2 regions of the Yoonia sp. 2307UL14-13 genome follow, and region 1 is predicted to be linked to the other one. Evidence: riboswitches for the same ligand, from Rfam matches in the RefSeq annotation. Region 1 holds a riboswitch; the other holds the start of a gene.

Region 1 (14,409 bases):
GCTCGGTCATGTGCGCTCCATCTCAAAAGCCACGTTGATCGCGACATTGGCGATGATCGTCGGGTTCCCGTCCGGGCGTGGCATGTCGAGGCCGCCATGTTCCGCGCGGATGGTGATCTGGCCATAGGGGAAGACATCGCGGAGCGCTTCGGTATCCACCTGATCGGGCTGTTGCACACCGATCTGCACGTCGATCAGCATCGCCTCTTTCGGAAATCCGAACAGTTCTGCCATGTTGATCGAATTATGCCAAAGCGCATCCTGCAAACCGCGTCGGGCCGCCTGGGTATAATCCTGACGGCGCAGGGACGTGCCCATCCCGAATTCGGTCAAAACGCGGTGTTTCGGCATGGTGCGTCCTTCTCTCTGTTTCGGGATGTCTTAGCGCAAGAACGACATCAGCGCGAGAACCGAAGCGTCTTCGGGTCCCAAATCAGACCTGTATTGCGGGCCAGCCGTTTGCAGCTGTCGGCAAGGCCCAACCGGTTCGACCAGCTGGCCATGGACCGGACCGGGATCGCGTGGATATCGCCGAAGCCATCCACCAGAACGCACTCCTTTGGTCCCAGGCCGCTGCCATTGTCGCGTTGGCCGAAAACAAAATTGTTCGGGTTCATATCGCCGGCCCGGACGCCGTGTTGGAACAGGCGCGCGATCGTGTCGTTCAACAGCGCGATGTGGTCGTCGGTCAGTGTCCCATTCTTGACCTTCCGACCCAGCGTTTCGCCCAAATTGCCATCGGGCGTCATCACGCGCTCGGTCAGGCAGCCAAGACCTGCGTTGGTCGAGACGAAACCGAACATGTGTGACATCGGCGCGTGAAAACCGGGCTCTGGATGGCGCAGCATCACCCGCAGATACTCCATGTATTCCTTGCGGATCTGGCGGATGCGGGTGCTGGGAAACCAACGGTCCATGAGGCCGTTGAACGTCTTGCGCCGGGGCTGGTCGCGATCGGGCTTCAGCACCTTGATCAGTTTGGTGGGATCCGTCGGATGCAGATACACGTCGCGCTGCACGCCGCTCGCCACGAGGTTCGATGGGGGAAGAAACAACGCATGTGTCATCGCCCCGTTACATACGAAGCGGGCCGGTCCATTCAAGTGACAAATGTCGACGCTGCTTAGAACTCAACACCGATCTGCGCGGCGACCCCTGACCTGAACGGATGCTTGACCAACTCCATCTCGGTCACCAGATCTGCCAAATCGATCAGATCCGCATGTGCGTTGCGCCCCGTCAGGACGACATGGGTCATCGTGGGCTTGTGGTCGCGCAGGAAGGTCACGACGTCAGCCGCGCTGACATAATCGTAACGGATCGCGATATTGATCTCGTCCAGCAAGACCATCTTGTTGGTCTCGTCCAGGATCAGCTCTTTCGCCTTGGCCCATGCGGCTTGCGCCATTTCCGTATCGCGGGATTTGTCCTGGGTTTCCCAGGTGAACCCTTCGCCCATCGTGTGGAAGGCGCAAGTATCGCTGAATTTGCCAAGGATCAGGTCCCGTTCGCCCGTCGACATACCGCCCTTGATGAACTGGACAACGGCACATTTCATGTCATGGGCGATACAGCGAAAGATCATGCCGAAGGCGGCAGAGGATTTGCCCTTGCCCTTGCCGGTATGAACGATGATCAGCCCCTTTTGGTCGGTCTTGGTCGCCATGATCTTGTCACGGGCGGCCTTTTTCTTGGCCATCTTGGTGGCGTGGCGATCTTCTTCTTCGGTCATCAGCGGGCTCCTTTCGTCTTTTCGGGCCAAGGGATAAAGGTCAATTCCGGCCAAAGCGCCATCTGTCGCGCGGCCTTTGTATCATGGGTGGCGCGGTTGTCGCGTTTGGTATGGGGCACGAGGCGAAAGCCGAAGACGTCGTTCAGGCCGAAAGGGGCGTAGATGGTGAACGTCTCGTCCGCGTTCAGGCGCATGCCGATTGCATGGGTCTTCGATGCAAAATTGTCGATACCGTCGGTGCTTTGGGTCAAGGCATCGTAGTCCTGACCAAAGTGATCCTTGTACCAAAGATGCACGCGCGCCTGATTGCGGACTTCAACGGGGACGGCGGTGTCGAAATGCTTTGCCGCCCTTTGGATCATACGATCTTCGGCGTCGTAGCTGGTATCAGGGTCGAAATAGAACAGATCGATATCCTTGACGCCATAAAGGGTGGGCCGTCCTGTCAGGTGGTTCCAGACCTGATTGTAGATCGCGCCCGAGACGATCCACCAATCCGGCAGGTCCAGATCTCGCGCCTGACAGAACGCCGTCATAAGTGGCGGGCAGGCGCTAACGATAGAGATCAAGGCCTGCTTTTGTGCCGCCTCGCCTTGATCCGCATATCGCAGATGGGGGCTGTAGGGTGGGTTCTGACCCATCCTAAATCAAAAGACCCGCGATGCGCGCGCGCGCAGAATTGGACTTGGGTTGCCAGAGGTTCCGGTCGATCGCCTCTTGCAGGCGCTGCGCGATTTCCCGCAGTGCGGGCGCATTGGCGTCGGCGATGAAATCACGTGTGGCCTCATCTGCGATGAACGCCTCTTCAACCAAGTCGAAGTGATGATTGTGCACGGCACCGGTCGTGGCGGCAAAGGCGAAGAGGTAGTCCACCGTGGCGGCGATTTCGAACGCACCCTTGTAGCCGTGACGTTTCACTCCGTCGATCCATTTGGGGTTCACGACGCGGCTGCGCACCACCCGCCCGATTTCGTCATCCAGCGTCCGGATGACGGGGCGTTCGGGGCGGGAGTGGTCGTTGTGGTAAATCGGGCGGTCCTGTCCCTGCAGCGTGCTGATGGCGGCCGCCGCCCCGCCTTCGAATTGATAGTAATCGTCGCTGTCAAGAATATCGTGTTCCCGGTTGTCCTGGTTTTGGACAATGGCCTCGGTTTGGGACAGGCGTTGTTCCATCGCACGGCGATCCTTGCGCCCTTCCGCCCCGGCACCATAAGCAAAGCTGCCCCATTCCAGATAGGCCTCGGCAAAGTCCGCTTTGTCGGACCAGATGCGTTCATCGATCAGGGCTTGCAGCCCGGCGCCATACGCGCCGGGTTTGGACCCGAACACCCGGGCCCTGTCCTCGCCACCTTTGGTTCTGGCTGCCGCGGGGTTCAGGTCAGCGGGCTCTTCAAGATCTTGGACAGCGCGTGCGGCTGAGTCGACAAGTGCGATCAGTTGCGGGAAGGCGTCGCGGAAGAAGCCGGAGATACGCAAAGTCACGTCGACGCGCGGGCGACCGAGCACGGTTTGGGGCAGGATCTCGAATCCCGTGACCCGCCTGTTGGCGCTATCCCAGGTGGGTTTGACACCCATCAGTGCCAAGGTTTGGGCAATGTCGTCACCACCCGTACGCATATTTGCCGTGCCCCATGCGGTGATCAGCATGGTCCGCGGCCAGTCGCCATGATCCTGCAGGTGTTTGTCGATCAGCAGGTTCGCAGATTTCCACCCCAATGCCCAAGCGGTCGGGGTGGGTACGGCCCGGCTATCGACGCTGAAAAAGTTGCGCCCTGTCGGCAGCACATCGAGCCGCCCGCGGGTCGGGGCACCGGACGGGCCCGGGCTGACGAAGTGCCCTGAAAGGGCGGTGAGGAGGGCCGACCCCTCTGACCCGCCGCAGGCCTGAATTGTCGGTAAGATGGTGTCCCGAATTTCTTGTAGGACGGCCAGTGACGCTCGCGGGGTGAACCCCACATCGCCCCACCCGCCGTCCCGCACGAGTTTTTGGCTGAAGTTTTCGAGACGTTCGATGGTGTCGCCGTTCGTGCGCCATGTGCTGCTGTTGGCGAGGATGCCGGGTTTTTCTTGCGCAGGTGCGGCCATGTCGCAATCGAGCGGGTCGATATCGAGGTTCAGGTCTTCGGCGAGCGCGCGCAGCAGCGATGCATTCGCCCCCTTGCCGTCCCCGCGCGGCACCCGCGCAAGGGCGATGGCAAGGTCACGTTCCTGCTGGCCTTCCGGCGATTGCCCGAAGACATGCAGCCCGTCCCGGATTTGCGCCTCTTTCAATTCGCAAAGATAGGCGTCGAGCTTCCCCAGATCACTGTCGCTGTCGCCGGTGAAGCCTGCGTCTTTGGCAAGCCCCGTGACCTCTGACAGCGACAGGATTTCGCGCCGTAGATGGTCGATCCGGCGCGGATCGACGCCCGCCGCCTCATAGTATTCATCGACCAGCGCCTCCAGATCGCGCAGGGGGCCGTAGCTCTCGGCACGGGTGAGTGGTGGTGTCAGGTGATCGACGATCACCGCCGAAGTGCGTCGTTTCGCTTGCGTCCCTTCGCCTGGGTCGTTGACGATGAACGGGTAGATATGCGGCGTGGGGCCGAATACGGCCTCGGGCCAGCAGGTTTCCGACAGCGCGACCGCCTTGCCCGGCAGCCATTCGAGGTTGCCATGCTTGCCCATATGCACGATCGCATCCGCCCCCCAATGGTGGCGCAGCCAGAAATAGAAGGCGAGGTAGTTGTGCGGCGGCACGAGGTCGGGGGAATGGTAGGTGTCGGTCGGGTCGATATTGTAGCCACGCGCGGGTTGCAGGCCGACGACGGCATTGCCGAAACGGTAGATGGACAGGGCGAAACCTGTGCTTGTGTCGGGGTTGGATGCCTCCGGCGGTGGGTGAACGGTGTCTTGCAAACGCTCCGGCGGAGCGTTTGAGCCGTGAACGGGCGGAGCCCCGGACTCTTTTGAACAAAAGAAGGGATCATCTTGCGCCTTGCCCCAACGGGTCGTGATTTGGTCCTTGATGTCCCATGGCAAGGCTTGGAAGTATTGTTGGTAGATGTCGAGCGAGAGGAATTCACCGCCGTCCTTGTCCGCCCGGTCGGTCAGCCAGTTGGTGGGGCCGTCCATGATCTGTTGCATCAAGACCGCGCTGTCTTTTGGGACGCTGACGTCGTAGCCCTCTGCCTTCAATAAGTTCAGAACATGAACCGTGGCAGCGGGCGTATCGAGGCCGACACCATTGGCGAGACGTCCGTCCTTGTTAGGGTAGTTGGCGAGGATCAGGGCGACTTTCTTGTCCTTGGCTGCGGTTTGCCGGAGTTGCGCCCAGTTTTTGGTCAATCGGCTCACGAAATCGATCCGGTCGCCGCGCGCCTGATAGGTCGCGATGGGGCATTCGGTGGCTTCGTCAAAGAACGCCTCGCCCTTGAAACTGACCGCGCGTGACAGGATGCGTCCGTCGACTTCGGGCAGGGCCACGTTCATGGCGATGTCGCGCGCCGTCAGCCCATGCTGGCCGTCGGCCCAAGTCCCCTCGGCCGCGCCGGACAGGATGACCTGAAAGATCGGGGCGTTGTTGGCGAGTAGCGGGTTTTCGGGGCTGTCTTCGCCATCATGGGGGGAGCCCACAGCAAAAGCGGTGCAGTTGAGGATCACATCCGGCGGGGCGGCATCGAACAGTGCCTTCAAGGTTGCGGTGCTGACCGGGTCCTTGAGGCTGGCGACGAAGATCGGCAGCGGGTTGAGCCCCGCACGGGACAGACTGCGGGTCAGTTTGTTGACCGGGTTCAGGCCGCCGCCCTGTACCAGTGCGCGGTAAAAGATGATGGGGACGATCGCGGCGTCTTTGGTCCATGACGCCTGAGCTGCGGCGAGGTCGGCAATCCCCGAACCGGGCCAGTAGACGCCGGAGCGCAAAAGCGGCGCGGGTGCGGCTGGTTTTTCGCCGCCATCCAACACCACTTGCGCATAGGCCAGCAGGTTGGCGCTGTTTTGCGGGCCGCCTTCGATCAGGTAGGACCAGAGCGTGTCGTAGTCCTCTTCGCTGACCGTCGACAGGCCGCGCAGCTCAGGGTCGGGTTTGTCATCACCCGGAAGGGCTGCGAAGGGCACGCCTGCCTCGCGCAGGCGGGCGGCATATTGGGTCAACCCGTATTTCCAATAACCAGCGCCACCGAGGATACGCGCGATGACCAGCCGCGATTTGGTCGCGCAATCGTCGAGGTGCAGATCGACCGACATGGGGTGGGTCAGGTGCATCAGATTGGCAAGGCGCAGGGTTGGCGGGTCGGCCATCTCGGCGCGCGCGTCGGAGAGAGCCGCGAGTTCTGTGTCGGCGGCGGATATGATGACCACATCGGCGGGGGTCTGGCCAAGGTCAACAGGCTCTGTGCCGTCGTTGATCGCGCCGGGGATTGCGGCCAGAAGGTGCATCAGGACTGGCCGCCCTGGCCGCGGGGCCTACCTGATGGTTGAAGAGAACGAAGCGCGAGGGTTTCGCAATGCCGGACGACAAAACCGAAAAGGTGGATGATTTGCGGCCGACTGCCGAGGAATTGAAGCGGCAGCAGCGAAAGGCACGCCAGACGGGCGCGCATCCGATGGACAGGCCCGCCGATCCTGCCGAACATATGGACGAGGATGAAGCGAAAGGTCGGACCTTGCGTGATCTGGACAAGCGTCCCGACTGACATCAAAGCGCCTTTTCCATGAAGATTGACCGCGTTGCCGTGGCATAGGGTCCGAACGCATCGCAAGTGGTGTAGCCGTTGCGTGCATAGAGTTTGAGCGCGGCTACGAGCGCGTCACCTGTTTCCAGCTTTATCCGGTCCAGCTTTTCCTCGCGGGCCTGATCTTCGATCTGACGCAAAAGCGCATCGCCGACGCCTTTGCCGCGCGCCTCGTCGGCGACAAACATGGATTTGATCTCGCCATAATCATGGCAGTTTTTCAGCGCGCCAGTGCCCACGATGGTGTCGCCTTCGCGCGCGGTGAAGAAATGGATGTCATGGGCAGCGAGGGCGTCGAAATCGAGAAAGAAGTTCTCTTCAGGCGGGAACAGCGATTGCATCAGCGCATGGCTTTGTTCCAGCAAGGCCATGGCGCCGGGGTGGCGGGGGTCGTTGCGCTCGACGATGATCATCATCGCGTCAAGGCGGCGGCGATCGCCGACTGATCAAGGCCCGCTTCGCCGATCACGACCAGCCTCGTTTCGCGCGGGGCGTCGCCGAAGGGCTGGTCGAAATAAGTGTCGACCCGCGGGCCAACGGCTTGCAGCGTCAAGCGCATCGGTTTGCCGGCGACCGCGACGAAGCCTTTCAGCCGCAGGATATCGTGCGCGCGGATCGTATCGGCGACCTGTACGGCGAAAGCATCGGCGTCGGCGATTTCGCCACGGGTCACCATGAAGCTCTCGAATTCGTCATGGCCGTGTTCGTGTTCATGATCGTGATGGTCATCGTCATCATGATGATGGTGATGGTGGATTTCATGACGGTTGGCGAGGTCGTTTTCCGCCCCCATGCCCTGACCCAGCAGCACGTCCACGGGCAAAGCGCCCATGGCGGTCTTGACGACCTGCACACCGTCGCGGGATTCCGATTTGAGGCGCATGGTCAGTGCGCCAGCCTCTTCTTCGTTCAGAAGGTCGGTTTTGTTGACGACGATCATGTCGGCGCAGGCGACCTGATCTTCGAACAGTTCCGACAGCGGCGTTTCATGATCGAGGTTTTCGTCCTGCGCGCGCTGCGCGTCGACCGCGGCGACGTTGTGCGCGAACCGGCCGTCGTGGACGGCGCGGCCATCCACAACGGTCACGACCCCGTCGACGGTCACCTTGGTCGAGATGCCGGGCCAGTTGAACGCGCGCACCAAGGGTTGCGGCAAGGCGAGGCCAGAGGTTTCGATGACGATATGATCGGGTTTGTCGTCGCGGGATAAAAGCTGTTCCATGGTTGGGATGAAATCATCTGCGACGGTGCAGCAGATGCAGCCGTTCGAGAGCTCGACGATGTCATCCTCGCTGCAGGTCTCGTTACCACAGCCTTTGAGGATGTCGCCGTCGACCCCCAGATCGCCGAATTCATTGATGATCAGCGCGATCTTTTTGCCTTCGGCGTTCTGCAGCATATGGCGGATAAGGGTTGTCTTTCCGGCGCCGAGAAAGCCGGTGACGACGGTAGCAGGGATTTTAGCGGGCATGAACCTGTCCTATGGGATGTGACCAAACGGAATGACGGTCCCTGCGGGACCGCCATGCGGCATGTTTTGTTTGGCGCTTTAGGCCGCGATCATCGCCACCAGCGGCCCTTCGACGATTTCCAGGGCGAGGAAGATACCGACACCTGCGACCATCGCCCCACCGAGGCGGGCGTTTATCGCAGAAGCCTCGGACGCGCCCAGCTTTTGGACAACCCAGCCGGCGGCGATGGCGATCAGGTATTGGATCACCCCCAAGCCAAGCAGATAACCGATCAGAACGGCGCCACCGACCCCACCTTCTTGTTCCGCTATGGATCCGCCGAAGGCAGAGCCGTGGAACAGACCGAAGATCGCGAAAAGGGCGACGGCGGTCGTCGTGCCAAGTGCTTTGCCAGAGAGGACAATACCGCCTAGAACGATCAGCGACAGGACGATGACTGTTTCCGCTAGCGGCATTGCGATACCTGCATACATCAGGCCACAGCCGACCAGCATTGCAGCGATGTAAGCGGCAGGCGTAATCAGCTTGCGCCCGGTGAAAAGGGCCGCGATGCCCATGGCCACGACGAAAAAGAAGTGGTCAAAGCCCAGCACGGGATGCCCAACACCGGACAGGACACCATGCGCGAATGTCTCCATCGGCATACCGTTCAGCGGATGGTGGGCCAAGGCAGGTGAGGCGGCGAGGCTGAGGCCCGCGGCGGTCAAGATACGTTTCATGTCGTCCCCTTTGGATCGCAGTAAAGGGGGAATTTCATGGAGTGGTCGCGGTGTTCACCCCGGCCAGAACCCCCACGGAACACCCCGTCCGTTGTTGTTATCCGGTGCCTTCCCGACGCCGGTGTATGGCTGGTCTCCTGGCTGGCGGGTCTGTGCGTGTTGCGGCCTTCCCAGGGGGTTCCCAGTGGCATTGTCGCAAACGCTCACCGCATACAGTCGCGGGGGCGGCTGTGGCTTGGGGCCTCTGATTTGGATCGACCCGTCCACATTCCCATTTGATCCCCTGATGCTTGGCATCGTCGGGGAACCATACGTGAAATGTTGTGCGCCTTTGCATGCTGCGGCGTCAAGGTGCAATGCGACTTTCGCAGGGTCGGAACCGGCGCGGGCGGCGAAATAGGGAGCCTCCGGCGGGAGTATTATGGCGAAATGATAAGGTGAAGCGCAATATCTTGTGGATAAATCGCCTGATTTGACCCTATCTAGCTTGCCTGCGTTGACTCGGGGGGCGGTGCGGGGACAGAATTTGTCAACTTGAGGGAATCAAGAGCAGGACATTGCCGTGCGGTTTAGCAAGCTACGACTCAATGGCTTCAAGAGTTTCGTCGATCCGACCGATCTGATCATCGCCGATGGTTTGACCGGGGTGGTGGGCCCAAATGGCTGCGGCAAATCCAATCTGCTGGAGGCTCTGCGCTGGGTGATGGGCGAGAACCGCCACAAAGCGATGCGCGGCGGCAGCATGGAAGACGTGATCTTTGCCGGGGCCGCGACGCGGCCTGCCCGGAATTTTGCCGAAGTGTCACTGATCATCGACAATGGCGAGCGGCTGGCGCCCGCGGCCTTTAATGAAAATGACAACCTGGAGATCATTCGCCGGATCACCCGTGATGCCGGTTCGGCCTATAAGGTTGGCGTGAAGGACGTCCGCGCGCGCGACGTGCAGATGTTGTTCGCAGATGCGTCGACCGGTGCCCATTCGCCTGCTTTGGTGCGGCAGGGCCAGATCGCGGAATTGATCAATGCCAAACCCAAGGCGCGACGCCGTATTCTGGAAGAGGCAGCGGGAATTTCGGGCCTCTACCAGCGCCGTCATGAGGCGGAGCTGAAGCTGAAAGGGGCCGAGACGAACCTGATCCGTGTCGATGACGTGATCGAGCAGTTGGCCAATCAGTTGGGTCAACTGGCCCGACAGGCGAAGCAGGCCGCGCGCTATCGCGAGATCGGAGAGAAGCTGCGCAAGGCCGAAGGGATGCTGTTGTTCCGCCGCTGGAAAGAGGCGGATGAGGCGTTGCTGGCGGCGTCCGAGCAGTTGCGTGAACGCACGACCGCCGCGGCGCAAGCCGAGAAAGCAGCGCGTGAGGCGACGAAAGGACGTCAGGTTGCGGAAGAGGCGTTGCCGCCCTTGCGCGAGGAAGAGGCAATCGCGGCGGCTGTCCTGCAACGTCTGCAGGTACAGCGCGATACGCTGAAGGATCAGGAAGAACGCGCGCTTGAGATGATCGAAACGCTGCGATCGCGGATCGATCAGTTGGGCCGTGATATGGAGCGTGAAAGCGGCCTGAACAAGGATGCGGGCGAGACGATCGAGCGGCTGGAATGGGAAGCGCGAGAGATCGCCAAGGTCGGCGAAGGCCACGAGAAGAGGTTGGAGGAGGCGCAGGCCGGAGCGCGGGAAGCGGCAGGTGTTTTGCAGGAACGCGAGGCTGATCTGGCGCAGTTGACCGAGGATGTGGCGCGGTTGGCGGCGCGGCATCAGTCCGCTCAAAGGTTGCTGGACGATAGCCGCACGACGCTGGAGAAAAGCGAAGGTGAGGCGGCGCGGGCCAAAGCGGCTATGGCCGAAGCGCAGGCAGCGCAGGAGAAGTCTTCGACTGACTTTGCGGCGGCGGGTGAGGCGGAAAAAGCCGCCGTTGCCGCAGCTGAAGCGGCTGAGATTGCGCTGACCGAAGCGGAAGTCGCGCGGAGTGAGACGCAGGGCCGGGAGAGTGAGGCACGTGGTTTGCGGTCCGAGGCTGAGGGTGAGGCGAATGCCCTGCGCGCTGAGGTCGCAGCACTCGCGAAACTGGTAGAGCGGGATACGGCTGAGGGTGGCCAAGTCCTTGATTTGCTGCGCGTTCAGGGTGGCTATGAGAAGGCGTTGGGTGCAGCTTTGGCTGATGATTTGCGGGCGCCTGCGGTGGATGGCGACGCGAAGTCCGGCTGGGCTTTGCTGCCTGGATATGCCGCGCCGCAGACCCTGCCGGATGGTGTGGCAGCCCTGACGAATTACGTCACCGTGCCGGAGGTTCTGGCGCGCCGTATGGGGCAAGTGGGTCTTGTCGATCAGGCGGATGGGCCACATTTACAGGCGGATTTGAAGCCGGGGCAGCGGCTTGTGTCGGTTGATGGTGATCTGTGGCGCTGGGATGGGTTCCGGGCCGGGGCCGAGGATGCGCCGTCGGCGGCGGCTTTACGGTTGCAACAGTTGAACCGCCTGACCGAGCTCAAGCGGGATTTGGAAGAGGCGAATGCGACAGCCGTTGGGGCGGCGCAGGCGCATGATGCGCTGACAGCGCTGCTGAAAGAGCAGACGGAAGCCGACCACGCGGCACGGGCGGCCCGTCGCGACGCCGACCGCGCCGTCACCGATGCGAACCGTGCGGCGAGCCGGGCGGAGGCTGATCTGAACCTTGCCAAAGGGAAACTCGAAAGTCTTGGCCTTGCCGTGACTCGCCACGAAGAGGAGGCCATGAATGCCCGCAAAGCCTTAACAGAGGCTGAAAAGGCCGCGCGCGATCTGGGTGATCTGGATACAGCGCGGGCGGGCGTCGAGGACGTGAAGATGACCGTCGAGGCCGCGCGCATCACCATGATGTCGCGCCGCTCGGCGCATGATGAGGTGCGCCGCGAGGGCGAGCAGCGGTTGAAGCGGTCCCAGGAGATAATCAAAGAGATTTCCGGTTGGAAGCACCGGTTGGAGACAGCGAACAAGCGGACGGCGGAGCTCGCCGAGCGCAAGGCCGCGTCCGAGGCGGAACTGGCCGAGGCGACGGCGGCGCCGGAACTGATTGCAGCCAAGCGCGCGGAACTGGCTGATGCGATCGATGAGGCCGAGGCGCGGCGCCAGGGGTCGGCGGACAAATTAGCCGCGGCTGAGAATGCCTTGCGCGATGCGGGCCATGAAGAACGCGATGCTGAGCGTTTGGCCTCAGAAGCACGCGAAGCGCGCGCGCGGTCCGAGGCCCGATCGGATGCGGCGAAGGAAACCGTTGCCTATGCCGCCGAGCGGATTTTGGAGGCGCAGGAGGTCACGCCGGACAAGCTGCTCGAGTCGTTGGGTGTTGATGTCGATAAGATGCCGGATGCCGAGGCGGTTGAGGGCCAGGTCAATGCGTTGAAAAGACAGCGGGATTCACTGGGGGCGGTGAACCTGCGGGCAGAAGAAGACGCGAAGGAAGTGCAGGTTGAGCATGACGCGCTTGTGTCCGAAAAGGCTGACCTTGAGGCCGCGATTGCAGCGCTGCGCAGCGGGATTGCTAGCCTGAACAAGGAAGGGCGCGAACGGTTACTGACGGCCTTTGAGCAGGTGAATGAGAACTTCGGCATGCTGTTTACCCACCTCTTTGGTGGCGGTGAGGCGAAGCTGGTGCTCGTGGAATCCGATGACCCGTTGGAGGCTGGGTTGGAGATCATGTGTCAGCCGCCGGGCAAGAAGCTCAGCACGTTGTCGCTGCTCTCCGGTGGGGAACAGACGCTCACGGCGCTCGCCCTGATCTTTGCTGTTTTCCTGGCCAATCCGGCCCCGATCTGTGTGCTGGACGAGGTCGATGCGCCGCTGGACGATGCCAACGTGAACCGCTTCTGCGACCTTCTGGACGAGATGACACGACGCACCGAAACGCGGTTCCTGATCATCACGCACCATGCGGTCACGATGAGCCGGATGGATCGGTTGTTCGGGGTCACCATGGGTGAACAGGGCGTGTCGCAACTTGTTTCGGTCGATCTGAAAAAGGCCGAACAGATGGTCGCATGACCGCCACCGCGCGGGGCGTTTACCAATCCCGGAAATGGCGAAAATCGTCGATCGGAATGTTATATGAATTCCATATGATTTTCATCGGACCTTTGCGCAAGGTGCTTGTGTTAACCTGTAACCCGTAGAGCAACGCAACGAGTCGTCATGGGTGAAGAGTATACATCGCTGACCGGTGCCTGGATGGGCCGTTATGACTATGATATCGGCGCGCGGCCCGTGTCGTTCGAGGCGCAAGTCGCCGAAGAGCATGGTCACCTGTCCGGGGATATGACCGAGCCCAATACATTTCGTGATGATATGGGCGTGCATCTGGCCGCGCGGTTATTCGGCAGCCGTATGGGCAGCGACGTGTCCTTTCGCAAAACGTATGACGGTTTCGATCAGGGCGACGATCCGATTTATGAAGGTCGGTTGAATGCGACGCTGACCCGGATCGACGGCATCTGGCGCTTTCCAAACGACCCCGGGATGCGCGGCCGGTTCATGATGGTGCGGGCGGTTGTATGTCGCGCGCGAACAGAGCAAAGCGCGGAGATTCCGTTCTGACGGGAGCCGCTCTTGCCTTTGGCAAGACGCCCCAACCGCCTTCCCGTCAGAGTTGGTTGAGCAAATCAAGTGTCGGCCAGGCATCGGCGGGAAGGCCAAGTCTGGCTTGTTCGGCTTGCACCGCTTCGCGCGTCTTGGCGCCAAGGATGCCGTCGATCCCGCCGACGTCATGGCCGCGGGTGGTCAGCTTTTGTTGGAGCTGCTGCATTTGCTGACCAGTAAGCGGGGCGCTGGGATTGCCGGCGTTGTAGATTTGCGCCCCTTCCAGCCGGGTGGCGAAATAGGCCGCTGTTGTCACGTAGACGAAGCTCTTGTTCCAGTCGAAATAGACCTCGAAATTCGGATAGGCGAGGAAAGCGGGGCCGTTCCGCCCCATGGGAAGAAGGACCGATGCCTGCAGGTCGGCGGGGCCGAGCGATCCCTGCCGTGCAGTCACCCCGCGGACGGCCCAATCGCCGACGCTGGCTTTGTGGTTCAGACCGGTTTGGGACCAGTCGAGGTTGTCGGGAAGCGTGACCTCTTGCAGCCATGGTTCATTGGGTCGCCAGCCGAGCGACGAGAGCACATTCGCTCCGGTCATCAGCGCGTCGGGGGCGGAGGTTTTGAGGTTGACCACGCCGTCACCGTCGCCGTCGAGACCTTGCTGGACGATCTCGCGCGGGAGTTTCTGGAGTTGCCCAATCTCGCCCGCCCATGCGCCTGTCGTCGTCGCAGGGTCCATGCCGCCGCGCCGGTAAAGTTCAATGGCGGCAATGAGTTGCGGGCGGAACAGGTCGGGCCTGCGGCAATCGTGAGCCAGTGTCAGAAGGGCGTTGCGCGTATTGAAGCTGCCCTGGACCTGGCCGTAATCCGTCTCGAACGCCCAAAAGGCGAGGAGGACGCCGCGCGGGATGCCGAAGCGTTGTTGAATCGTGTCGAAGGTCGCGTCGTAGCGGTTGCCGTAGATGCGCCCGTTATCGATCCGGTTCTGGCTTATCAGGGCGCGGGAGAAGCTGATGAAATCCTTCTGGAAAACGCCTTGGGCGCGGTCGGCCTGGATGACCTTTTGGTCGATTTGCGCGCCCGAGAAGAATTGATCAACCGTTTGGGCCGGGATACCTTGGGCCGTCGCCTCGGCCTTGATCCCGGCGACGAAGCTGTCCACCGGGCCGCCGCAAGTTTGGGCGTGGGCGGCTGTGGTGAGAAGGGTCAGGGCGAGGGCGAG
Region 2 (14,409 bases), on a different contig from region 1:
TGACATTCGAGAATAACCCGCCAACGACCGCCTTCGGCTCTCCGCTTGTTCCGAACGGAACCGAGGTTGAGGACACAAGCTGGACCGGCGGCATCAGCGCGATGTACGACATCACCGAGACATTTGCGGTCTTTGGAACCGTTGCGCGCAATGAAAACCTTCCGGTTCTTGACGATGCCAATAACGAGGTTGCGCTGAACACAATCGAACAGGCGGATACGGTTGAGGTCGGTGTTTCTTATGACGGGTTTGATGTTTTTGCCCGCGACGACAGCTTTGCGGCCAAGCTGACGGTTTATCAGACGATGATCAGTAATGGCCGGACTTATTCGGCAGGTATGGGCCGCTTTCAGTCAGAGATTGAGCTGCAGGGCGTCGAGATTGAGGCGTCTTATGTCCATCCGCAGTTCTATCTGGATTTGGCAGCCGCTGCGAACCGGGGCGATGTTAAAGAACTGTCCGACGGCACAGATGTCGATGATTTCTTCGAAGAAAGCACCGCTGACAACATCGAACTGACGGTTGGCCGGCGCTTTCTGGATGATGAGCTGAACGTTTTCTTCACCATCGATCATAGCTTTGAAAATGACCGAACAGAGGCTGTAGACGGTCCTACGGCCCCATCGGATGCCTATACGCTTTATGATCTGGGCATCGGATACACGCCGACGCGCGGTCCGCTTGCTGCGACAGAGTTCCGCGCATCCATCGATAACATCTTTGACGAAAGCTACCGGCAATATGGCTCTTCTCGCAATGGCGAGGGCCGCAACATCACTTTGTCGGTCGCCCGCACATTCTGACTGAGGCGACGTAAGAACGATGGCCCTTCGCCATCACATGCAAACGGGAGTTAAGACATGGCGCAAAAGCAGACAGCAGACGCGATCCGCGCGGCGCGCAAGGAAGACCCAAAGTCCCGTGATCGGGACTTTGCTGACCGGCTAGGGATCAGCGAGGCGCAGCTTGTCGCCGCTCATCTTGGTGATGGTGTTCGGGCTATTTCGCCAAATCCAGATCAGTTGATGCCCGCCATCAGTCAGCTTGGCGAGGTCATGGCGCTGACCCGCAATGAAAGCGCCGTTCACGAGCGGGTGGGGACTTATGGTGAATATCACAGCGGTGCCCATGCCGCGATGGTGCTGGGGAAAGAGATTGACCTGCGTATCTTCCCCAAACACTGGACCTATGGTTTCGCGATTGATCAAGAGACCGACAAAGGGCGGCGTCGGACATTACAGGTCTTTGATGCAGCTGGGGACGCTGTTCACAAAGTGTTTTTACGGGAGACCTCGAGTCACGACGCCTGGGCGTCGGTCGTTGACAGTCTTGCCGTTGAAGGCAGCGACACGCTTGACGTGGCCGCGCGGACACCGACCGAGGCGGCGATTGAGAAGCCAGCCAAGCGCGATGCGCTTTTGACTGAATGGGTCAAGATGACTGACACGCATCAGTTCATGCGGCTGACGTCAAAGCTGGGCATAAATCGGTTGGGGGCGTACCGCACCGTCGCAGGCACGGATTGGGTCAGGCCGTTGTCGACTGATGCACCGTCTCAACTGCTGAACGCGGTCGCGGATGCCGGGCAAGAGGTCATCCTTTTCGTGGGCAATCGCGGGATGATCCAGATCCATTGGGGGCCGCTGATCAACATCAAGCCAATGGGGCCTTGGCTGAACGTGCTGGATGAGCGGTTTGATCTGCACCTGCGTGGTGACCACGTCGCTGAGGTCTATGCCGTCACCAAACCGACCAAGCGTGGTGCCGCGCTTTCGATTGAGATGTTCGATGCGGCGGGCATGCTGATCGCGCAGGTCTTTGGTCAGCGCGCCGGAGAAGATGATGACCTCAAGGCCTGGGAGGCCATCGTTGACGCCTTACCCACGAAGACGTTGGAGACAGTCTGATGATCCGTATCACGTCATTCGCTGCGATCTTGGTCAGCCTGCCTGTCATGAGCCTTGCCGAGCGATATCCGTCAGCAGATGCCATCGTCTCTGTCGGCGGGCCAATCACGGAAATCATCTATGCGTTGGGCGAAGAGGACCGCATCATCGCCCGCGACACGACATCAGTGTTCCCCGATGAAGTCAGTGATTTGCCCGATGTCGGTTACATGCGACGCCTCTCGGCAGAGGGTGTTTTGTCGGTCGGTCCTGACCTGATCATCGCCCGGTCAACCTCGGGCCCGGTAGAGGCTTTGGACCAACTGCGGGGGGCGGCTGTCCCTATCGTGTTTGTGGAAGATGGCTTTACGCCTGATGCTGTGATCGCATCGGTCGGGACCGTGGGCGAGGCCTTGGGCGTTGAAGACAAAGCCGACGCTTTGATCTCGCAACTTCGGGCGGATTTCGCCGACCTTGAACAAAAAAGGGATGCCAGCGACACCCCCATTCGCGTTCTCTTTGCACTGTCTATTGACGGTGGCCGTCTAAATGCGTCGGGTAGTGGAACCGGCGCTGACGGGATCATCACCTTGGCTGGTGGCGTGAACGTGATGGCCGACGCCTTTGAGGGCTACAAGCTGGTCAATGATGAGGCCATTATCACGGCTGCGCCGGATGTGATCATCATGATGGATGGGCGCGGTGACCATGGTGGGCGGGCCGAGGAAGTGCTTGCGCTACCCGCTGTGTCATCAACGCCTGCGGGGGAAAACGAGGCGTTTATCACAATCCCCGGGGCCGCGTTGGGCTTCGGGCCGCGCACACCGCAATTGGCTGGCGAACTTCTCGCGCAATTGGAAACCGTGGCGAACGGAGAGTAGGGCGTGGCAGTGACTTCAGTGCTCTCCGCGCGATCACACGCGCCAAAACGTGGCGGCGACCGTCGGGTTTTGGCGCGTCTGCTAACGCTTTTCCTGGCGGTATTTTTACTGCTCACCGCTCTCCTCAGTCTTGGCTGGGGTGCGGCGTCTGATACGGATGTGATTGGTGCGATGCTGGGACGCGATGGCGTCTCTTTGCGCGATCAAACGATTGTCTGGGATATCCGCCTGCCGCGTGTGTTTACCGGGTTGCTGGTCGGCGCGGCCTTGGCCGTGTCAGGGGCGATCATGCAGGGCCTTTTCCGCAACCCACTTGCCGATCCGGGGCTTGTCGGCGTCAGCGCAGGCGCGGGGTTCGGCGCCGTTCTGGCTATCGTTCTAGGCGGCTCCGCACCTTTGTGGTTTCAGGCGATTGTGGGATACTACATGGTCCCACTGGCCGCCTTCTTTGGCGGTTGGATCACGACCTTGTTGCTTTACAGCGTTGCCACACGAAACGGTCGGACATCGGTCGCGACGATGCTGCTGGCGGGTATCGCCCTTGCGGCGTTGACCGGCGCGCTTACTGGCATCTTGGTCTACTACGCGACGGATGATGAACTGCGCGACCTGACCTTTTGGGGGTTAGGATCGGTTGCCGGAGCCAATTGGCAAAAGTTCTGGTCGGCAGCACCTTTGATCATCATCTGCCTTGTCGCCGCGCCATTTCTCGCGCGCAGCCTCAACGCCCTTGCCTTGGGCGAAGCCGCAGCGGGTCATTTAGGCATCCGCGTACAATTGATGAAGCGGGTCGCGATCCTGACAGTCGCCTGCAGTGTCGGCGCCGCAGTCGCCGTCACCGGTGGGATCGGCTTTGTCGGCATCGTCGTGCCCCATCTTCTGCGCCTTGTCCAGGGGCCGGATCACAACGGCCTTTTGATCAATTCGGCCTTGCTGGGTGGTGTGATGTTGCTGTTTGCCGATGCCATTTCACGCAGTGTTATCGCGCCCGCCGAAATGCCAATCGGTATCATCACAGCCGTGATCGGCGGCCCGTTCTTCCTGTGGATTTTGATGCGCAATCGATCATTGGTGGACCTTTGACTATGGTGTTGGTTGCAAAAGATATCAGCGTCCATTTCGGCACAACGCAGATCCTGGACGCGGTCGATTTCGAGGCCGCGGCTGGCGCATTCTCAGCGATCATAGGGCCGAACGGGTCGGGCAAAACCACGCTTTTGCGGGCGATGACCGGGGAGATAGCGTATGACGGCGCTGTGTCGGTCAATGGCCAGGATATCAGGGAAACAAGCGCTGATGTGCTCGCCAAGCAGCGCGCCGTGCTCGCGCAATCCACCCAGCTTGCCTTTCCCTTTACCGTGCTCGAGGTCGTCCGGCTGGGCCAAACCGCCGGGGTCGCGACCGAGGACCCAACCCATGCCGGTGATCTTCCATTCAAGGCCTTGGACCGCGTTGGCTTAGGTGGCTTTGAGGGGCGGTTCTATGCGGAGCTGTCTGGTGGTGAGAAGCAGCGGGTGCAGCTTGCCCGTGTCCTCGTTCAGATTTGGTTACCGGTCCTGGATGGCAAGCCCCGTTGGTTGTTTCTAGACGAACCCGTGTCGTCCCTCGATATCGGGCACCAGTTGATGGTGATGCAGATCGCCGCCGACTACGCGCAGGCTGGTGGCGGTGTTGTCGCCGTGATGCACGATCTGAACCTGACGGCCATGTTTGCCCAGCGCGTCACGCTTTTGTCGCAAGGTCGCTGCCTTGCATCCGGCTCACCGCGCGAGGTGCTGACCGATGCAACGCTCAGCACCGCCTATGGCTGCGCGCTGGCGGTCAATACGGCGCCGGCAAACGGGACGCCGTGGCTTTTGCCCCATGCCGCGCAACTCACCCATCACGGAGCAGCGATATGACTAACGTTGAAGCCATACCGATCATGCGATCGCGGAATTTGGATGAGACAACGGCCTTTTACGGCACGCTTGGTTTCACGCCCGAGCGCTTTGGCGATTACCTGATCCTGCGCAGGCCAGGGATCGAACTGCATTTCTGCCCGCCTGATCACGATGACGGGCGCGAGACGGAAAGCTGCTGCTATATCCGCGGCGGCGGCATCGACGCCTTGCATGCGGAATGGACCGCAGCTGGGATCAAGGCGCTTTCACCGATCTATCATCGCCCATGGGGGATGTACGAGTTTTATATCAGCGATCCGCATGGGTGTTTGATGAAATTCGGCCGGTCGGACAGCGAAGGAGCGCCGCCGCAATCTTTCCTGCCTAACCATCCTGGAGACGCCACATGAGAAAGCTCTTGCTTGCCATCGCCTGCCTATTGCCAGGATTTGCCTTGGCAGATGGGGTCACCATCGAGTTGAACAGTCTGCAACCCCAAGATGACGCCTGTCGCTTTGTCTTTACGGCGCAATCCGCGTCGGGCGTCGATGGGTTGGTCCTGGAAACGGCACTCTTTGATACCTCTGGCGCGGTCATGATGCTGACGCTGTTTGACTTCATTGATCTGCCCGCTGGCAATCTGCGCGTGCGGCAGTTCGATATTGCGGGTCAACCTTGCACCGAGGTGGGGCGTATCCTGTTCAACGGGGTCGACAGTTGTGAAGGCGTCGGATGCGGTGAACCATTATCGGTCGTTTCCCGCGTCGACAGTGTGGAGGTGCTGGGATGATTAAACTTGCGCAAGAGCGTTTCGCGCAGCTGCTGGAACTTGGTGGGCCCGTTGTGGCGGTTCTGGTCGGACTATCGATCTTGGCTTTGGCCGTGGCCATCTGGAAAGCCATCGTTTTCCTCATGGTGGGTGTCGGGCGGGGCGCGGAGCAAGGCTTTGTCGCTGAGATTTTGGACAGCTTACGCGTTGTCTCGGGCCAAACGGAAACCGTCCGTGCCGATGCGACGGCCCGGCTTGATGCGGCATTTGGTGAGGTCGCACGCGGTCTGCGCGTGCTTGATCTCACGGCGCAACTTGCCCCGCTTTTAGGGCTGTTCGGCACCATCTTGGGCATGATCGAGGCGTTCCAGCAGTTGCAGGCGGCCGGCAGCACTGCCGATCCGTCGCTGTTGGCCGGGGGCATTTGGGTTGCGTTGATGACAACAGCCGTGGGCCTTTGCGTGGCCATCCCGGCCTCGGTTCTACTGGCGTGGTTCGATGCGAGCCTCATGCGACATCGGCTTGCTGCGAATGTCGCGTTAGAGGCGCGGTTGGGCGGCAGCAATCCAACGCCATCCGCAGCCAGGCAGGCCTTGCAACATGCAGGTTAGACCACGCGCGCGCCTGCCGATGACATCGCTGATCGATGTTATCTTCCTGCTCTTATTATTCTTTATGCTGACCTCAACGTTTTCGCGGTTTGGCGAGATCCCGATCACGCTTGGGGGGACCGGCGCCAATGCAGCGTCGAGCGACACCGCGCCTCTATTCGTGCGCATCACGGTAAATGGCCCAAGCCTCAATGGCACTAACGTCGCTTCCGCTGATCTGGCGGATCAGATATCGGAGCGATCAGACAGCCCACCCCGCATATTAGTCACGGCCACATCAGAGGCATCGGCGCAATCACTGGCCGAGACTTTGCATGCGTTGCGCGCGATCCCGGATGCGCAAATTGTGGTGCTCAATTAATGTACTCCCCATCGGCAATAAGAGCGACCCGAGAGAAAGGGGAGCCAACGCTTCCACTGATTAACATCGTCTTTCTGATGTTAATTTTCTTTCTCGTCACCGCGCAAATGGCGCGCCCGCTTGACCCGGATATCCAACTCATTAACACAGATGACCCGGCCTTTGTCCCTCCGCCAGATGCGATCGTGATTGATGCCGCTGGCGACATCACATTTCGTGGCCAGCCGTTATCAGCCGATGCAGTTCTAGCGATTTTGCAAGCGGAACGTGATGGCGATATCAACGCGCGCATCCTGCCTGACCGACGGGCGCCTGCAGAGCTTGTTATTTCAGTCGCACAGGAATTGCGGGGCGCAGGCGCGCAGAGCGTGTTTATCGTAACGGAACAGGCGCTTTAGCCATGGGGCGGGTGATCTTCGCTCTGGCCGTTCTGGCATCCATTGGCGTTCACACTGTCATCGCCGGTATGTGGTCAGATGATGAAATGGTCGTCGCTGGCGGCGACGTTGCAGGTGAAGTCGCGCTTGGCACCAGCTTTGCAGACCTCGTCGCCGGCACATTAGAAAGCGCGACACCCGATGGTGAGATATCACCCATCGCGACGACCGCCCAACCGGTTCAGCCGCAACCGCGGGAGATCGTAAGACCGCATGTTACTGCAACAATAAAACCTATCAGCGCTGCGAACGCAGAAACAATTGAGAATACGCAACAGATCAGATCACCTAAAGTCGCAAATACAGTGGCACTTCAAACAATCAGCCCGCGCGCATCAACGGATACCAACAGGCCAACAGAAGCGCGGGACGCGCTTGCCGTTGCGACTAGCCAACGACCGACCGCACGACCATTGCCAGCGGAGAATGCCGAACGCGCCACCGAAGAGGCTCAGGTGCGGCGGGGCAATGCTGAGGCTAGCGCAGCCAGCGGCCAACAATCCGGCAATCAGACCAGATCGACAGCGCAATCCTCAGCGACCCGACAAACGACGTCGCGGGTCGTTGGTCAGGGCGCAATCAATGACTACAAGTCTCGGGTCGCAGCTCGCGTCATCCGCGTAGCCGAGCGAATGCGGTCGAGGGGCTCTGTGGGCAATGTCGTTGTGAACATGCAGATTTCGGCGAACGGTGGGTTAGCAGCCGCGACCATCGCCCAAAGTTCGGGTAATGCAACAGCCGACGCTATCGCACTCGATGCGATCCGCCGCGCAGCGCCCTTTGATCCAACACCGACTGGCCAAGGCCTGTCGGTTGCCTTCGCAGTTCAACTTGTCTCAAGATGAGATAGCCGATGGCCAGATTGACCGGCAACTGACACCTTAGATGCTGCCAACTGATGATTGCGACATTGGAGCGTCAGCTTCTTGAGAAGAATGCTCAACGATGAGTTCAACGAAGAAACCACGCCTATTCTGAATACGCGAAGGTCAATACAGCCCTGTCCTTGTCATCACCAAAAGGCCGATCTAACCAGCCCAGTTGTGTTACGGCGGAAGGGTGGTGTGTCTTTGGTAAGAAGAAGCTTATCCCGCTCAAAGAAGCTGCCGTTCGCAGTCCAGAGTGGTCATTTGGTCACCTGTACAACGCCGGGCCAAACCAAGCTCTCAATCACAATTTCTGATGTGAGAGGTCGCCAGAAAAGTCTGGTTTAATCCGTCCAACAAGGCTTTCGGTTCTTTGTCAGCTGCCACGTTTACGTCCCAGAAGCCAAACGAAGAACACCCCGCCAGCCAGTCCTGTCACGATGCCAATCGGCATGTCTTCCGGGGCCATGACTGTGCGAGCGGTAATGTCCGCCCAAAGGAGGAACACAGCCCCGATCAGGGCTGAGCCGGGCAGCACACGGGCGTAGTCGCCGCCCACCACCATACGCACCACATGGGGCACCATGAGACCGACAAAGCCGATGATGCCGGAAAACGCGACCATGACACCGGTGATCAGTGCACCGACGACAAAGACTGACATTCGGAACCGGGAGACCGGGATGCCAAGTGTTGATGCGGTTTCGTCCCCAACTGTCATGGCATTCAGGTCTTGGGCTTTCCACATCAGCCATCCTGCACATAAGGCAAGGATAAATAGTGGGTAGATCAGTTGGCTCCATTGCGCCAGGCCGAGACCGCCAAGCATCCAGAAGACAACGATATGGGTGGCCTTGGGGTCGGCGAGAAAGATCAGGACATTCGCGCAGGCCATGATGATGAATGATACGGCCACCCCGGCCAAGACCAGACGATCGGCGCTTGTCGCATCTGCAAACCGTGACACACCGAGGACAATGAATGTTGCGCCAAGTGCGCCAACAAAGGCCAGCAACGGGACGGTCAGCAGGCCAATGAACAGCCCAGTATGCAAGAGTGCCAGGATCGCCCCGAACGCACCGCCAGAGGAGATGCCCAGGAGATGCGGGTCGGCCAGCGGGTTGCGTGTCACAGCCTGAAGGCTGGCCCCCACCATCGCCAGACCAGCCCCGACCATCATGGCCAGCAATGCCCGTGGGAACCGGATTTCCCAGACAATGGCCTCCCGGCTACGCGACCATGTTTCTTCGATGATCCCCGGTGAAAGTTTGTTGAGGATGACGCCCCACACTGTGCCCAACGGAACTGGGACTGCTCCGACTGAAATGGCGAGGGAGAGCGAGATCACAAGCAGGATTACCCCACCGACAAGAAAGGCGAACATACCGCCAAATCTGCGGGAAACCTGTACGCGGTTTGTGATCTCACTCATCAGATCATTCGACCCAGAAAGCTTCGGCCAAGGTCTTGATCGCCTGGATGTTACGCGGCCCAGGTGTGGCTTCGACATATTCCAAGGTCACAAAGCGATCATTCTTAACCGCGTCCAGATCAGCGAAGGCCGGGTTTGACATCATGAACTCGCGCTTCTGTTCGGCGGTCACTTCGCCATAGTTCACGATCATGATGACCTGTGGGTTGCGCTCGACAACCTCTTCCCACGTCACGGTCGCCCAGCTTTTCTCGAAATCGTCCATGATGTTGACGCCACCTACTGCCTCAATCAACGCGGTCGGCATGGCGTAGCGGCCAGCGGTGAAGGGCGTGTCTTCACCACTGTCATAGACGAACACGCGCAGGGGTTCACCGGTTTCCAATCCATCTGTGAAAGCGGCGAGGTCCGCACGGTAGCCATCCACGAGTTCGGCGGCCTTGTCTTCAACATCGAAGATAGCGCCAAGGTTCATCAGGTCAGCATACATCATATCAATGCTGGCCTTTTCGGTCTCCATAATGTGGGTGCAGGATTCGGTCAGTTCGTAGACCTCAATGCCGAAGGGTGCCAAGGTCTCTGGTGTGACCTCACCGCCCACCTTCATGCCGTAGTTCCACCCTGCAAAGAAGAAGTCGGCATCGGCTCCGACCAACACTTCCTTTGATGGATATTGCGCGGACAGTTCGGGCAGTTCCTCAACGCCAGACCGCATTTCTTCATCAAGAGTTTTCCATCCAGAGATACCCGTATAGCCGACCATCCGATCAGCAAGGCCAAGCACCAGCATCATCTCGGTCAGGTTCACATCGTTCGATATCGCCCGTTCGGGTGGCGCATCGAAAGTGACAGTACGGTCGCAGCTTTGCACGGTCGTTTCGGCAGCGGCGGCACCGGCAGCAATAATCAGTGTGGTCGATGCCAAGAAGAGCGTCTTCATGTGTGTGGTCCTTTGTTCTGAAGATGGAATGTCAGGTGATCAGTATTGCTGCGGGAAAGCTGTTCCCGCTGCGCGACGACTTGGAAAGCATCAGAGACGGCGGCCTCTGACAGCACTTGTTCTGGAGGACCGAAGCCGACAGTTTGGCCGAGTTGGATCAGCAGAACATCGTCACATACGCCTGCCGCGAGGTTCAGGTCATGCAGCGATGTCACGATGGTCAGTGGCAAGTTGCGGATCAGGTCCAGCACCTCCAACTGATGACGAATGTCGAGATGGTTGGTCGGCTCATCAAGGATGAGAAGGCGCGGTTCTTGCGCCAAGGCCCGCGCAACCATCACCCGCTGACGTTCCCCGCCTGATAGGGTGCCCAGATGGCGGTCAGCCAGACCACGCAGGTCCAGGCGGTCCAATGCATCATTGATAATGTCTTTGTCACGGGAGCCAGTGTTTGCACCGAACCCTCGCCTGTGCGGTGTGCGACCCAAGGCCACGATCTCGCCCACGGTCAGGGCAAAGTCGCTGGGCTGCTCCTGCAATACAGCGGCGATGCGTTGCGCAACAGACCGTGCCGATAGCGTCCAGATGTCCTCTCCGTCCACGCACACTGTGCCAGTCGTCGGGCGGTGAAACCGGTAGAGCAACCGCAGCAGCGTCGTTTTCCCGGCACCATTTGGCCCAACGATGCCGAGTACACGCCCCGCCTCCAACGCAAAACTTGTTGACCGCAGCAGCGGACCAGCGCCGCGTCCTGGTGACCATGAAAGGTCCTTCACAGAAAGGGTGGCAGCGCTCACGAGGCCCGAACCTCGTCTTCTTCGATGGCCATGATCGCGGCGGGCACGCGGGCCAGTGTGGACTTCCGCAGCCTTCCTGGGCGATCCACAGACGAACACCAGCCATCATGCAGATAGGCATATTGCTTGGCGAAGGTCACAAGGTCGTTGATGTCGGTATCGGGGTCGATATCGCCGAAGAGATACGTCGCCTTCTTCGTGCCGTGATAGGCAACCGTACACGGGTGATCGCAGCCCGCCATGCAGGCGACCCCGGATATCTCGAACGCCTCCGGAACGGCATCTCCAGCTTCGGCAATGGCCTGCCGAAGACGTTCGATCAGTTCATAGCCGGGGCGACACTCAGTCCCTTTGTGCCGACAGGATGTACAAATTGTAATGCGATGATTCATCAGGCCCTCCGCCTCTCAGACGGGCGAAGGAAGAACCATTTTGTGGGCGGAAAGACCGCTTTGCCATCATATGCTCCTGACCAGGCACCCCGCCTGCATCGTGTTGAAACGCCGACATGCAACACATGCCGGTGATGGCAGGTCTCCTGACTTGCGGGTCACGGCTTCCCCGAACCTTCCCGGACGCTGGGTCCAGTGGTTAACATCGGGGTCGCTCTCCGCTCACAGTTGCGGGGGCAGTCACGGATTTGGTGCCTACAAGGCTACGCCGCACCGTGTTCCCTTTTCATCTCATCAGCACTTGGGGCGTCCGAGAACCATCAGCGTCAAAAAATCGTAAAATATGCAGATGGTCAATGTCTGGAATGGATCGCGATGCTGCCACTTGAGCTATCGATGGCAAAGCCCGCTTTGTCCGCCAACTGCATATTCGACCGTGGTAAGACTTTGCGCTCGCGGCGAATGGCCGGTCTGGTGAAGCTGCAGTGCGGCACCGGTCACTGCGACGAATGTCTCTTAAGCTAGGTTCCGTAGCTTTCGAAACGTTCCAGCATGTCGGAGAAAAAAGAGCGCTCCCATTCGTTTACGTTGCCGTTCTCGAGGCGATCACGGAGCTGGGCTTTGATCTGATCAGTGCGTTCCTGCGAGATTGGCATTCAGATCCGATCTATTTCCCGTGGCTGAGGGAACAGCCCCTGATGGATAGACCCACTAGCCCGCCCTTTCAGCGGTGTCGGCCTCTTCAAGGAAATCATCAATGCCTTGTTTTTTCATACGACGCGCCCAGGTCACCTCTGCGATTGCTCTGTCAATCTGCATGGCATCACCGGAAGCATAGCTGCGCTTTATAAGCTCCAACTGCGCATCAGCATCGTTGGCCAGAGCAAACTCGTCAGTGTCTGATGTCATGAATGCCTCCGAAATATGTCTTTATTTTCTTATCTCATACCAAAGATCTGAGATAGGGCTTGTCCTAGTTCCAATTGATCTCTTCGAACGAAGCAATCATTTCGTCCACCCAGCTCGAGTCTTTGCTCTTGATGAGTACGGCTGCTGGAAACTGCGCCATTGGGGCCATATCGCTATCGGGATCGTCGGTTGGCATATAAAAGCTCAGCCCACCGGCCTCATCCACGATCAAGGCGGAAGCACCCTCTGGCAGGATCGATCCATGGTCTGCGTTGATCGGTGTCATCGACTTGTTCTGCTCCATACAGCGGTGCCCGCATCCCTTGCCCGAGGAAATCAGTTCAACGTCACAGGGTCTCTAGATTTCCGCAAGCACTTCATAGTCAGAAATCAACTCGACATAATTGGCCAGATCGCCAAGCGCTCTGCTCCGCAATTCAGACTGCGGTTTCTCAACAACCTCGACCTGCAAATAATCATATTTCTCCTCTAGGCGCACCTTCGCGCCGCAGGCCTCAGCAATGCGTTCGATTGACCAGGCCCACTGGTCCCAATGATTGCGGTGCGGCCACCTAAAGTCACCGAACATGAATTCCTCGGGGCCTTTCAATGGATGCATCTCGGCATCAACACTCGCCAACGTGGTGCGGAGATTGTCCAGCGCTCTGTCAGCGCCAACATCCGTATCGGCAAGTTCGGCACCCAAGACACGGACAGCTGTTTTTGCTGCGCCGGCTGCTAACACTACATCACCATACATCCTCATGCCTACCTCCATTTTTGATCAGTCTCATCTCGTATCGATTTTTCCTAAGTGCCCTTGTACCAATGTGGCCCACTTGATGCTTCGCGAAACGTGACGAAGCCGCCGAACGCACTGGTGAGCGCCATTACGGCCATTCCCCACATCAGCGGCGCGGCTGGCGATAGCTGCACCATCAACACGCATATGAAGACAGACACGGCTCCCAGCAGGACAGCATAGGCCATCACATATGCCTTGCTGCGCATCCCGTTACGCGTCTTGAAACCTTTGACGGCATTGCATTGAGGGCAGACCACTGCCTGCGGGTCGATTTGAGACTTGCAGAATGGGCAGGTTTGCTCACTTTCATTCATTTTACGCGCCTCCACCGCAAAATGATACGATAAGTCCGTGGACGATTAAACCTCTTTCCTGCGCTACAAACGTATGGACAAGCGGTTCACAGTTCAGGACTTCGGCGAGCGACTAAGGGCGCTACGCAAACAGCGGGGGCACTCCCAAGAGGGATTTGCCCTTCTGGTCGAACTTGATCGAACGTATGTAGGCGGGATTGAGCGCGGCGAACGGAACCCCGGTTTAAAGGTCATTCTTAAGATTGCCGAGACCTTGAATGTACCGGCCTCTGATCTTTTCAGCCAGTCACCGGAAAGCAACCCTGCAGATGAAGGTTGTTAGCATGTATGCGCCGCCAACGTGTAAAGCTACGGTTATCCTCCACAGGCAATAGCGCCTCTATCTAAAAAAGATAACACTAGTGGTAGAGATTTATTTTATGCTGTTACTTTTGTGACTAGCAGCAAAAATGATACCGGCGATAATCCGCTTACTATATCGGTTTCGATAAACCATCTTTTCGAGTTTATTGCCTACTACAATAAAGACTTTTTTGCAGACATTTTTTCATTTTATTCCTACTGAGATAAGTCTCATCGTCAACTTTATTAGACGAAGAATAAATGCAACCAAATGCATCACTTCAATTACCCTCGAAGTAAATTTAACGCCATCAGCCTCGATCTCGAAACATCGCTGATGACCCGATGATTCGGTCTGTGCCATCTTCTATCTAGCTGATTCGTGATAGCCAAAGGCGTTACTTCCGTAGTCTACGCATCCAATCGAAAGAGAGAAAATGGATCCCAAAGCCCGCCATTCTCGAATTAAGAAACAACTTTTGGACTTGGGATACACAATTCAGGCTCTGGCGGATGAGATCGGCGTATCTCGACCAACTGTTTCAACTGTAATTGCCGGCTTACGTACGTCTCACCGCGTCCAATCCCATCTGGCGGGTCTATTGGACACAACACCAGAGAGCTTGTTTCCCGAGCGCTATGACAAGGAGGAAAAAAGATGAGTTAGAAAAAATGAAGGCTCGACTGCGCCAACAGTTGAGCCCCCAAAGAGTGACCAAAAGCCACTTCCATCTCTACGCTTTGGTCGCTCATTCAGCCTCAAAAGTCAACTGTTTTGCAGCCG

Evidence for each region. A riboswitch is a leader RNA that binds a small molecule or an ion and turns the genes downstream of it on or off. The one in region 1 is predicted to bind cobalamin.
Region 2: another riboswitch for cobalamin. It lies ahead of V8J85_RS18255 (DUF1636 domain-containing protein); the one in region 1 lies ahead of V8J85_RS08605 (HupE/UreJ family protein).

The regions. Positions count from the first base shown of each region.
Region 1 covers NZ_JBBIFZ010000002.1:235,693-250,101, reverse strand. Annotated here, with positions in the region: gene V8J85_RS08650 (Lin0512 family protein) at 1-10, opposite strand, end outside; gene V8J85_RS08645 (Lin0512 family protein) at 7-351, opposite strand; gene V8J85_RS08640 (YrbL family protein) at 399-1,067, opposite strand; gene cobO (cob(I)yrinic acid a,c-diamide adenosyltransferase) at 1,124-1,732, opposite strand; gene V8J85_RS08630 (nucleotidyltransferase family protein) at 1,732-2,373, opposite strand; gene cobN (cobaltochelatase subunit CobN) at 2,375-6,151, opposite strand; gene V8J85_RS08620 (hypothetical protein) at 6,220-6,408, shown strand; gene V8J85_RS08615 (GNAT family N-acetyltransferase) at 6,411-6,863, opposite strand; gene cobW (cobalamin biosynthesis protein CobW) at 6,860-7,918, opposite strand; gene V8J85_RS08605 (HupE/UreJ family protein) at 7,997-8,638, opposite strand; cobalamin riboswitch at 8,749-8,965, opposite strand; gene smc (chromosome segregation protein SMC) at 9,201-12,656, shown strand; gene V8J85_RS08595 (hypothetical protein) at 12,804-13,205, shown strand; gene V8J85_RS08590 (lytic murein transglycosylase) at 13,252-14,409, opposite strand, start outside.
Region 2 covers NZ_JBBIFZ010000009.1:138,198-152,606, forward strand. Annotated here, with positions in the region: gene V8J85_RS18185 (TonB-dependent receptor domain-containing protein) at 1-803, shown strand, start outside; gene V8J85_RS18190 (hemin-degrading factor) at 861-1,907, shown strand; gene V8J85_RS18195 (heme/hemin ABC transporter substrate-binding protein) at 1,907-2,767, shown strand; gene V8J85_RS18200 (FecCD family ABC transporter permease) at 2,771-3,850, shown strand; gene V8J85_RS18205 (heme ABC transporter ATP-binding protein) at 3,853-4,668, shown strand; gene V8J85_RS18210 (bleomycin resistance protein) at 4,665-5,060, shown strand; gene V8J85_RS18215 (hypothetical protein) at 5,057-5,440, shown strand; gene V8J85_RS18220 (MotA/TolQ/ExbB proton channel family protein) at 5,437-6,030, shown strand; gene V8J85_RS18225 (ExbD/TolR family protein) at 6,020-6,391, shown strand; gene V8J85_RS18230 (ExbD/TolR family protein) at 6,391-6,789, shown strand; gene V8J85_RS18235 (energy transducer TonB family protein) at 6,792-7,673, shown strand; gene V8J85_RS18240 (FecCD family ABC transporter permease) at 8,071-9,078, opposite strand; gene V8J85_RS18245 (ABC transporter substrate-binding protein) at 9,131-10,066, opposite strand; gene V8J85_RS18250 (ABC transporter ATP-binding protein) at 10,063-10,863, opposite strand; gene V8J85_RS18255 (DUF1636 domain-containing protein) at 10,860-11,255, opposite strand; cobalamin riboswitch at 11,375-11,592, opposite strand; gene V8J85_RS18260 (hypothetical protein) at 11,967-12,164, opposite strand; gene V8J85_RS18265 (hypothetical protein) at 12,229-12,468, opposite strand; gene V8J85_RS18270 (hypothetical protein) at 12,523-12,930, opposite strand; gene V8J85_RS18275 (hypothetical protein) at 12,975-13,283, opposite strand; gene V8J85_RS18280 (helix-turn-helix domain-containing protein) at 13,357-13,605, shown strand; gene V8J85_RS18285 (helix-turn-helix transcriptional regulator) at 14,063-14,287, shown strand.